Regions from separate parts of the Bacillus vallismortis genome, predicted to be linked through region 2. Evidence: riboswitches for the same ligand, from Rfam matches in the RefSeq annotation. Region 2 holds a riboswitch; each other region holds the start of a gene.
The links. Region 2 has a riboswitch for S-adenosylmethionine ahead of BV11031_RS07765 (2-hydroxyacid dehydrogenase). Riboswitches for the same ligand answer to the same signal wherever they lie in the genome.

Region 1: it holds a riboswitch for S-adenosylmethionine, as region 2 does, so the genes downstream of both, BV11031_RS20075 (5-methyltetrahydropteroyltriglutamate--homocysteine S-methyltransferase) here and BV11031_RS07765 (2-hydroxyacid dehydrogenase) in region 2, are expected to answer to the same signal.
Region 3: it holds a riboswitch for S-adenosylmethionine, as region 2 does, so the genes downstream of both, metE (5-methyltetrahydropteroyltriglutamate--homocysteine S-methyltransferase) here and BV11031_RS07765 (2-hydroxyacid dehydrogenase) in region 2, are expected to answer to the same signal.

Annotation. Positions count from the first base shown of each region.
Region 1 is NZ_CP026362.1:3,791,295-3,794,549, reverse strand. It holds gene pepT (peptidase T) at 1-763, shown strand, start outside; gene BV11031_RS23210 (hypothetical protein) at 873-998, shown strand; partial or broken gene BV11031_RS22720 (hypothetical protein) at 1,302-1,555, shown strand; SAM riboswitch class I at 1,899-2,005, shown strand; gene BV11031_RS20075 (5-methyltetrahydropteroyltriglutamate--homocysteine S-methyltransferase) at 2,091-3,224, shown strand.
Region 2 is NZ_CP026362.1:1,410,014-1,413,268, reverse strand. It holds gene BV11031_RS07770 (FGGY-family carbohydrate kinase) at 1-374, opposite strand, end outside; gene BV11031_RS07765 (2-hydroxyacid dehydrogenase) at 374-1,417, opposite strand; SAM riboswitch class I at 1,515-1,606, opposite strand; gene BV11031_RS07760 (molybdopterin oxidoreductase family protein) at 1,754-3,255, shown strand, end outside.
Region 3 is NZ_CP026362.1:2,111,791-2,115,045, reverse strand. It holds gene metE (5-methyltetrahydropteroyltriglutamate--homocysteine S-methyltransferase) at 1-1,500, opposite strand, end outside; SAM riboswitch class I at 1,629-1,783, opposite strand; gene isp (serine protease Isp) at 1,915-2,874, opposite strand; gene rsbRB (RsbT co-antagonist RsbRB) at 3,096-3,255, shown strand, end outside.

The DNA of each region.
Region 1 (3,255 bases), 1.9 Mb from region 2:
CATCAAACACCCTGAAATCAAACACGGCACCATCAGAGTCGCCTTTACGCCGGATGAAGAAATCGGAAGAGGGCCGCACAAATTTGATGTGAAACGATTCAATGCGTCCTTCGCCTATACAGTTGACGGCGGCCCGCTTGGCGAGCTTGAATACGAAAGCTTCAATGCCGCTGCCGCAAAAATCACAGTCAAAGGCAACAACGTACATCCCGGCACCGCAAAAGGAAAAATGATCAACTCCGTGAAAATCGCGATGAAGCTCAACAGCCTGCTGCCGGCAGACGAAGCGCCTGAGTATACAGACGGCTATGAAGGTTTCTACCACCTGCTCTCCATTCAAGGAGATGTAGAGGAAACAAAGCTGCACTACATTATCAGAGACTTTGACAAAGAGAACTTCCAAAGCAGAAAACAAACGATGAAGCGTGTCGTCGAGGAATTGCAAAACGAATACGGACAAGACCGGATTCAGCTTGATATGAACGATCAATACTACAACATGAGAGAGAAAATCGAACCTGTCATCGAAATCGTCAACATTGCAAAGCAAGCGATGGAAAACCTCGGCATCGAACCAAAAATTTCTCCAATCCGCGGCGGAACGGACGGTTCCCAGCTGTCCTATATGGGACTCCCGACGCCAAACATCTTTACCGGCGGAGAAAACTTCCACGGCAAATTCGAATACATTTCAGCCGATAACATGGTCAAAGCCGTCAACGTCATCATTGAGATTGCAAAGCTGTTTGAAGAACAGGCATAATGCCTAATGCCAAAGCCAGTCCAAAAAAGGACTGGTTTTTTACGTGAAAATGAAACATTTCTCATGCGTCCTCCGTAAAACAAGTATCAACGGTTGAGGAGGAGAAACAATGACAAAACATGCAATTGCTGCAAAAAGTCTATTAAAAAAATGGTTCATGACCCGTCCGCCTATCATCCAAAAGAAATCAAGCGCATTTCAAAAAATCAGAAAAATGTTCAAACGCTTCTTCTAATCAGTCATCCCATTCCCCAAAACCACTATCTGCGTTTCCTCGTACCACCCAAATGCTCCGTGATTTGGGTTTTTTGTGTTCAATGGCGCAAAATAGGGTATACATCAAACAAGCACGAAAAAAACATCCAAAAACAGGCAATTGGAATCACGTAAATTTAGGTTAAAAGTAATATAAAGGAATTTATTTTTCTGTCGATAGTAACGATAGAACCAATCATCAACAAGAGAAATCACCATGATATAAGACTATTTTCAGGCTATCAGGTTAGACTGTTTTAGAGGGGCAGCTATGTAACATTGGATTTATTTTGAATTTTTTGAATACTTTTTGACCATTTATCCGTACAATAGAGAATACCAAAACTTTTTTGGGAGGTATGTAACATGATCCTAGTTGTTATCATCGCATTATGCGGCTATCTTCTTTTTTCTTTCAGCAAAGACAATCGCCGCAAACCGCAAAAGACAAGCCCTCAGCCAGCAGCCGCACCTCATCAAAACAACCTAATCGACCTTGACGCCATCCGCCAAAAACGCCGGATGCATCTTTCCTAACACGATATTTCAACTGAAAAGGCTGCTGAATCACGCAGCTTTTTTCTTTTCCATTTTCACTATAAGAACAACCAGCAGTATTTCTATCGCCTACTATCCGCAATCACTTAGCAATGAGCCATTTATCTATGAGTCAACATGTAGAGGTATGATTCTCAGCTGAAGGATAGGATTCCTGTCATTTGCAGATTGCAAACGAGGTGGATGTGCTGAATTACACGCCCATTCGCTAACTGCTAATATCTTATGTAGCGACAAAGCCGAAAGTATTTTCTGAAAAAGTATTGACAATTGATCCAAAAGTAATAATATTAAGATAATTGAAATGCAAATATGACGTTTTACCTTATCAAGAGAGGTGGAGGGACTGGCCCTATGATACCCGGCAACCGCTGTTTCAAACAGAATGGTGCTAAATCCTTAAGAACATTGCGTTCTTGCAGATGAGGCGGAGATTTGATTATTCAAGCTCTTCCTTACTCAAAGGAAGAGCTTTTTTCATGCTTACCATATTTCTAGAAAAGAGGCGAATCGCATGGCTCAACAAACAAATGTTGCAGGACAAAAAACAGAAAAACAACGCAAAGCCCCTTTCCGCGCCGATCATGTCGGCAGTTTACTGCGCTCCGCTCCGGTGAAAGAAGCCCGGTTAAAAAAAGCGGCCGGCGAGATCACGGCGGAACAGCTTCGTGAGATCGAAAACAAGGAAATCAGCCGCATTGTGGAAAAACAAAAAGAAATCGGACTCGAGGTGGTAACAGACGGTGAATTCCGCCGTTCCTGGTGGCATTATGATTTTCTCGAAGGGCTTGACGGTGTGGAGCCGTTCATCCCGGCTGAAGGGATTCAATTCCATAATGTGAAAACAAAAGCACGCAGCATCAAAGTGACGGGAAAACTCGATTTTACGAACCACCCAGCGCTTGCCGATTATCAATTTTTACATAAGATTGCCGGTGATGCGACACCAAAGCTGACGATTCCGAGCCCGAATATGCTGTTTTTCGGTGAAAAGGCCGATAAAGGAATTTATGACGACCAAGAGGAATACTTTTATGATCTGGCCCAAGCGTACAAAAAAGCAATCATCGCTTTCTATGACGCTGGATGCCGCTACCTTCAGCTAGATGACACGTCATGGTCTCTCTTCTTTGAGGAAAAAGGCAGAGAGGTCGTTCGTGCCCTCGGCGGCGACCCTGAGACATTGCCTGCCTTGTTCGCCAAAACGATTAACGATGCAGTGGCTGACCGGCCTGATGATTTAACAATCACAATGCACATTTGCCGCGGCAACTTCAAGTCGACTTGGGCGGCATCAGGAGGCTATGACGCTGTAGCGGAAACGATTTTGGACGGCTTACACTTAGACGGCCTGTTCTTGGAATATGATGATGACCGCTCAGGAAATTTTGATCCGCTCCGTTTCGTGAAACGCAAGGATCTGCAAATTGTGCTCGGCTTGGTTACATCAAAATACGGCGAGTTGGAAAATCCCGAGGATGTGAAGCGGCGAATCAATGAAGCGGCGCGCTTTGTCAGCTTGGATCAGCTGTGCCTCAGCCCGCAGTGCGGTTTCGCCTCTACGGAAGAAGGCAATCTTTTGACAGAAGAGCAGCAATGGGCGAAGCTGCGCCACGTCATCGACATCGCCAACGATGTGTGGAGATAATCTATCATTGACAGAAACAGAAAATGTGTGA
Region 2 (3,255 bases):
CCCGTACGGCTGTATATCTCTTCCCGATTGGGTATACTCTCCTCCCACTCACGGCCGCGGTTATCAATGTTCGGCAGCCCGAGAAAAGAGTCGCCGTTTTGATCGATCAGCACAATCCCTTGCCTTTGACTCGTCGATGTCAAACCAATGATGTCAATATTCCTTGAACGAGAGAGCGCACGTTTTGCCAGTTTTATTACTTGCTCCCACAGCACCTGAGGGGAAAAATAACGGCTGTCCGGGTAAAGCGTCTCAGTGGAATAGACAATGTCCTCCCGTTCAACTGTTTGGACTCGACCCGATACACTCACGACAGCTACTCTCGCATTGCCTGTGCCGATATCGAAAACGAGATAGCCTTTTTGTTTTGTCATTACGTTGCCCTCCTTTCTTTTCCCTCTGTTTTTAGTACTTCTTTGTTATATAGTGTTGGAAGATGAAGAGTTTTTTCAGCCTGCCACTTTTTGAGGGCATCATTCAGGATCGTCACATGATGATCCTCCACTTCAAAAGTTGCTCCAGCGAGATGCGGTGTTGCCAGAACATTAGGCAATGAAATAAATTCGTAATCTGATTCCTCTGGAGGTTCATGATAAAAAACGTCCAAAATCGCTCCTCTGATGTTATGTTCTTTTAATGCAGATAAAAGATCCTCACGGTTTACCACAACTGCTCTTGACGTATTGATGAAAATCGCACTCTCTTTCATCAGATCAAAATACGTCCGATCAATAAGTCCCAGTGTTTCCTCGGTACGAGGCAGATGGACTGAAACGATATCACTGTCTGAAAACACCGTTTTAAGAGATACGTTTTCATAGTGAGGATGATCGTCTTGCACGTATGGATCGTAATACTTTATGTTACAGTCAAACGCAGTCAGCAGTTTTGCAATCCTTTGCCCAACCGCGCCGAACCCAACCATGCCGACCGTTTTCCCCGTTAATTCATTCCCTTTGAATTTGACATAGGCCTGCAAGTAATCGCTGTCCCATTTTCCATCCTTCAGCCATTGATTAGAGGCGCTGGTATGACGGAGAAAGGAAATCACATTGCCGATAAACATTTCAGCAACAGCTTGTGCATTCCGCCCGGGTGTATAGAAAACGGGTATGCCCCTTTTTGACGCTGCGGCCACGTCCACATTGGAGGGCATGCCTCTGCATACGCCCACAAATGAAAGTTCTGGAACAGATGCAAATACGCTTTCTGATACGTGGTCAAGCTCAGTAATCAATCCTATCGCATGTGTTTCTTTTAGTAGCTGAATGAGTTCATCTTCCCGGTATGCCCGGCCTTGTTCCTTCCAAGAGTGATAAGCAACCGAGCCGAACAAGTTTTCAAGCTCTTTTCGTCCTTCTTTGTTGTACGGTGCTGTAACCAAAACCGTCATGGTGCAAAACATCCTTTTCATCATATTTTTTCATAAAAAAAAATCTCTTCCCGAAGATGGAAAGAGATTCATGTATAAGCGCATGCCCTGTTTAGAGACAGACGCCGGTATAAACCTTGCTTTCCTATCTTTCAAGCTGACGCTTGCTGGAATTGGCACAATAATGTTGCCGAGGTTTCATAGGGCCAGTCCCTCCACCTCTCTGGATAGAAAATGTTGAGTATGTAATTTTCAGAATAAAGAATACGTTTATCATAAAGAAGTCTCAGATTGTTGTCAATCTCTTTTTTCAGAATTGACGTTATCATCGGAAATGTTATAATTCTTACAAAATATTTAACTAGAGAGAGGTACTGGGCCATGAAATCATTTGCCACACAACAAAACGGCATTTTTAAATCGGTTTGCTCGCTGGACTGCCCGGATCAGTGCGGATTGCTAATACATAAAAAAGATGGAAAAATAGTGAAAGTGCAAGGTGATCCTGACCATCCTGTCACAGCCGGTAACATATGCAACAAAGTCCGAAACATGACGGAGCGCATCTATGATGAAAAGCGGCTGACGACACCGCTCAAAAGGACTGGCCCAAAAGGACAAGCGATATTTGAACCGATCTCTTGGGAAGAGGCGATCGATACCATCACCGCACGCTGGAAACAGCTGATTGATGAAGATGGCGCTGAAAGCATACTTCCATACAGTTTTTACGGAAATATGGGGAAATTAACAGCTGAAGGAGTGGACCGCCGCTTCTTTTATCGTCTGGGCTCAAGCCAGCTTGAACGGACAATTTGCAGCAAAGCGGGATCTGAGGGCTACAAATATACAATGGGCATTAGCGCAGGAACCGATCCTGAGGAAACCATTCATACAAAACTATTTATATTTTGGGGAATTAATGCGGTCAGCACAAATATGCACCAAATTACAATCGCTCAAAAAGCGCGAAAACAAGGTGCCAAAATTGTCGTCATTGATGTGCATAAAAACCAGACAGGGCGTCTCGCAGATTGGTTTATTCCCATAAAACCCGGAACCGACAGCGCACTTGCCCTAGGCATCATGCACATTTTATTTAAAGAGAATCTTCATGATGAAGCCTTTCTGTCTGAATACACAGTCGGCTATGAAGAGCTCCGTGAACACGTGAAACAGTATGATCCGGATAAGGTATCGCGGATCACCGGTGTCAGCACCGACGATATATACCAGCTGGCAAGAATGTACGGCGACACCTCCCCTTCTTTTATCAGAATCGGAAACGGGCTCCAGCATCATGATAACGGCGGGATGATCGTACGGACGATTGCCTGTCTTCCAGCCATCACCGGCCAATGGCTGCGCAAAGGAGGCGGCGCAATTAAGCATAACAGCGGAATTTTAGCATATAACACGAATGCCTTGCAGCGGCCTGACTTACTAAAGGGGCGCACACCAAGATCATTTAATATGAATCAGCTTGGCAAAGTGCTTTTGGAAACAGATCCGCCGATCCGTTCCCTTTTTATTTACGGGACGAACCCGGCCGTTGTCGCGCCAGAAGCGACCAAAGTCAGAAAGGGCTTGCTGCGGGAAGACCTGTTTACTGTTGTTCATGATTTGTTTTTAACAGAAACGGCTGCATATGCGGACATCGTACTGCCTGCGACATCCGCTTTTGAAAATACTGATTTTTATACCTCCTACTGGCACCATTATATTCAGCTTCAACAACCGGTGATTGAGAGATATGGAGAAAGCAAGTCTAACACCGAGGTGTTCCGATTACTGGCTGAAGCAATGGGCTTCACAGACCAGGGGCTCAAAGATTCTGATGAAGAATTAATCCGCCAGGCGCTTGACCATCCAGATAACCCGTA
Region 3 (3,255 bases), 700 kb from region 2:
TTCACCGAAGTATTCGACCATGTCTGTCCGTTCAAATTCACCATGAGCAAGGACATCAAGTTCCAATTCTTCCTGAATATCAATCCATCGTTTTGTTTCTTCATTGATAAAGTTTTGATACTGTTCATCAGACCACTCATTTTTCCGCCACTTTTGGCGCGCGCTCCGCACTTCAGCGGACTGTGGGAAGCTTCCGATTGTAGTCGTCGGCAAAAGCGGAAGGCCAAGAGATTCATTTTGCACGGCTAAACGTTCTTCAAACGGAATTGGGCGCTTAAAGTCTTTATCGGTTAGTTGCTCAAGCTCTTTCTTTTGTTCAGAATGTGCGCCTGTTGCAAACTGTTTGAGCGCCTGGATATCAGTTTTCGCCTGCTGAATCTGTTCGCTGATCGCCGCTTTTCCTGATACCAAGCCTTCTTTCAAAGCTGTCAGCTCGGCTAGCTTTTCTTTTGCATAGGATAAGCCGTTCAGCAGATCCTTCTCCAGATGCTCATCAGGGTGCTTCGCTACCGGAACGTGCAGCAGGCTGCTGGAAGGCTGAATCCACAGTTCATCAACCTTTGCAGTGCTCAGAATATCAAGAACGGCATCAAGGCGTTCCTCGAGATCCGCTTTCCAAATGTTGCGTCCGTCGATAACGCCGGCTGCCAGCACCTTGTCTGCTGGAAACCCGTGTGTTTTCAGCTGTTCCAGGTTTCTGCCTTTATCGTGAACGAAATCAAGGCCAATTCCTTGTACCGGGTAAGAGATCAGCTCTTCATAGGCATCAACAGAATCAAAATACGTCTGCAAAAGCACATTCAAGGAGGAAAGCTCACCTGTGATGCTTTCAAATAATTCTTTTGCGCCGCTGACATCCTCGCTAGAGGCGGTGACGAGCGCCGGCTCATCGATTTGAACCCATTTTACGCCTTCTTCTTCAAGCTCTTTCAAAAGCTGTACATATAACGGGACTAGGCGTTTTTGGATCGCTTTTGCTTCAGACGGTTCATATCCCTTAGCAAGCGTAACGAACGTATAAGGGCCGACAATCACAGGTTTGGTCTCCACACCGTATTCCTGTTTGATCCGGCGATAGTCTTCAAGCTGTTTGTTTCTTGTCAGGCGGAATTCGATGCTCTCGTCATATTCCGGAACGATGTAATGGTAATTTGTATTAAACCATTTTGTCATTTCACTGGATACAGCGTCTTTTATTCCGCGGGCGATCGCAAAGTATGTATCGGCAGCGTCAGTCAAATGTCTGAATCGTTTCGGAATCCAGTTGAAGCTGACGGCTGTGTCGAGTACATGGTCATACTGTGTGAAATCAGAAACAGGCACAACATCAATCTGCTGGTCAATTTGTGTTTTAACTGCGGATAAAAAAAGGTCGTCGATTTGTTTTAAAAATGTATCTTTATCCGTGCTGCCTTTCCAATACGCTTCAAGTGCTTTTTTCCATTCTCTGTTCAGTCCGATTCTCGGAAATCCTAAATTCGATGTTTTGATGGTTGTCATTGTTTCTCCTCCTTTTTATGTAAAACACTCTCGTTAACCCGCGGATACAGGCTGCTAAGAGGTTTTTTCACGACTAAAAAGCCTCTTTCCCATGAGAGAAAGAGGCTTTTCTGCGTAAAACACTGCCTCTCTCATCTCTCAGAACAATCTGATGGAATTAGCACCGTGCCTTATGAGACATCAGTCTCGGCGCGAAAAGCAGTGCGCCCCATTTCACAATGGAATTACGGTCGGTTGCTGTTGGGGTCAAAAGGCCAATCCCTCGCCCAACTCTCGATAAGAGAAAATGTTATTAATTTTTTGAAAAGTTAAATCATTTGTTGGTAATCTTAACAGTAATCCAAATTTGTTGTCAACATAGAATTTGAAATTATATTTACTATATTTGGATTATGTTATATAAGAAAAATAATTTTATAGGGTCATCAAATGTGATTGCTCTGCTTTTTCTGCCAGCTCATCAGGAGCGGTTAAATATAGGAAGCCATTACCTGCCAGCGTTTTTGCAATATCAAGAGGGAGTGTTCTGCGGATCAGCTGTGCATAAACCTCAGTTTCAGAAAGCTTTCTTTGAAAAGATTCTTCTTCATAGCTTTTGATTAAAGCAAGCGCTCCGCTGACATGAGGGGCAGCCATTGAGGTGCCGGTGAGTTTTCCGTACTTCTTGTTAGGAAGGGTCGATAAGATCTGTTCTCCCGGAGCCACAAGATCGATCTCTTTATTTGCATTAGAAAATTCTGATAATTCACGCGCTATGGAAACAGATCCAACCGCGATGACTTCATTATAAGCTGCAGGGTAGGAAAGCTCTTCTGTTCGTTCATTTCCGTCACCTTCATTACCCGCTGCGCAAACGACAAGCACTCCGTTTTTGACGGCGTTTATCACCGCTTCTTTTAATTCTGGCACATCGCTCGGTCCGCCAAGGGACATCGAGATGATATCAACTTTCTGTTCCACCGCGTAGTTAATGCCGTTAATAATCCATTCGTATTGGCCGCTTCCGTTTGCGCCGCCCAGAACCTTTACAATCAATAGGCTTGCCTCAGGCGCGACTCCGGCAATGCCGCCGTTTGAATCGTTAGCTGCAATCGTTCCGGCGACGTGTGTGCCGTGTCCGTTGTAGTCGGAAATCACATCTTCCTTGCCGCCGTCATCATCCGTGAAGTTTTTTCCGCCGATGATTTGGCTCTTTAAATCTGGATGGCTTGTGTCGCATCCCGTGTCCAATACTGCAATTTTTACATCTTTGCCTTTTACCCCTTTTGCCCACATTTCTGGCGCCTTAATCACTTTAATGCCCTCAGGAAGCTCGTTTACATCCATGATCTGCTCATTCGTCACATACGGGATCAAGCGGATTTCACCATTCATAAAAAAGCCCTCCTTTTTTATGCTTGCAAGTGGATTCAAGGGTGTTGCCTCATATTATATGAAAAAAGCAACCGCTCGGACAGAGCCATTTGAAGCATTTTGAAAAAATAGGATACACCCCAAAGAATGATTAAATTTCAAAATATTGGATGGCTCAGCATGTATGACTAGGATTCAGCTGTCAGTCAAGTTATAATAGTGTTGGGGAAAGGAGCGGTGTGATGAAACTGAATGAAAAATTATATGCATTTTTTTCAGAGCATGTGGAACAAATGGCAGAGGAATGGATTGAAACAATGGAGGAAAGTGATCCGAATTCGCTTTACGCCTTACATAATGCATCTGTAACGGAAGAATTGAAAGAGCAGGACAGAGAGTTTT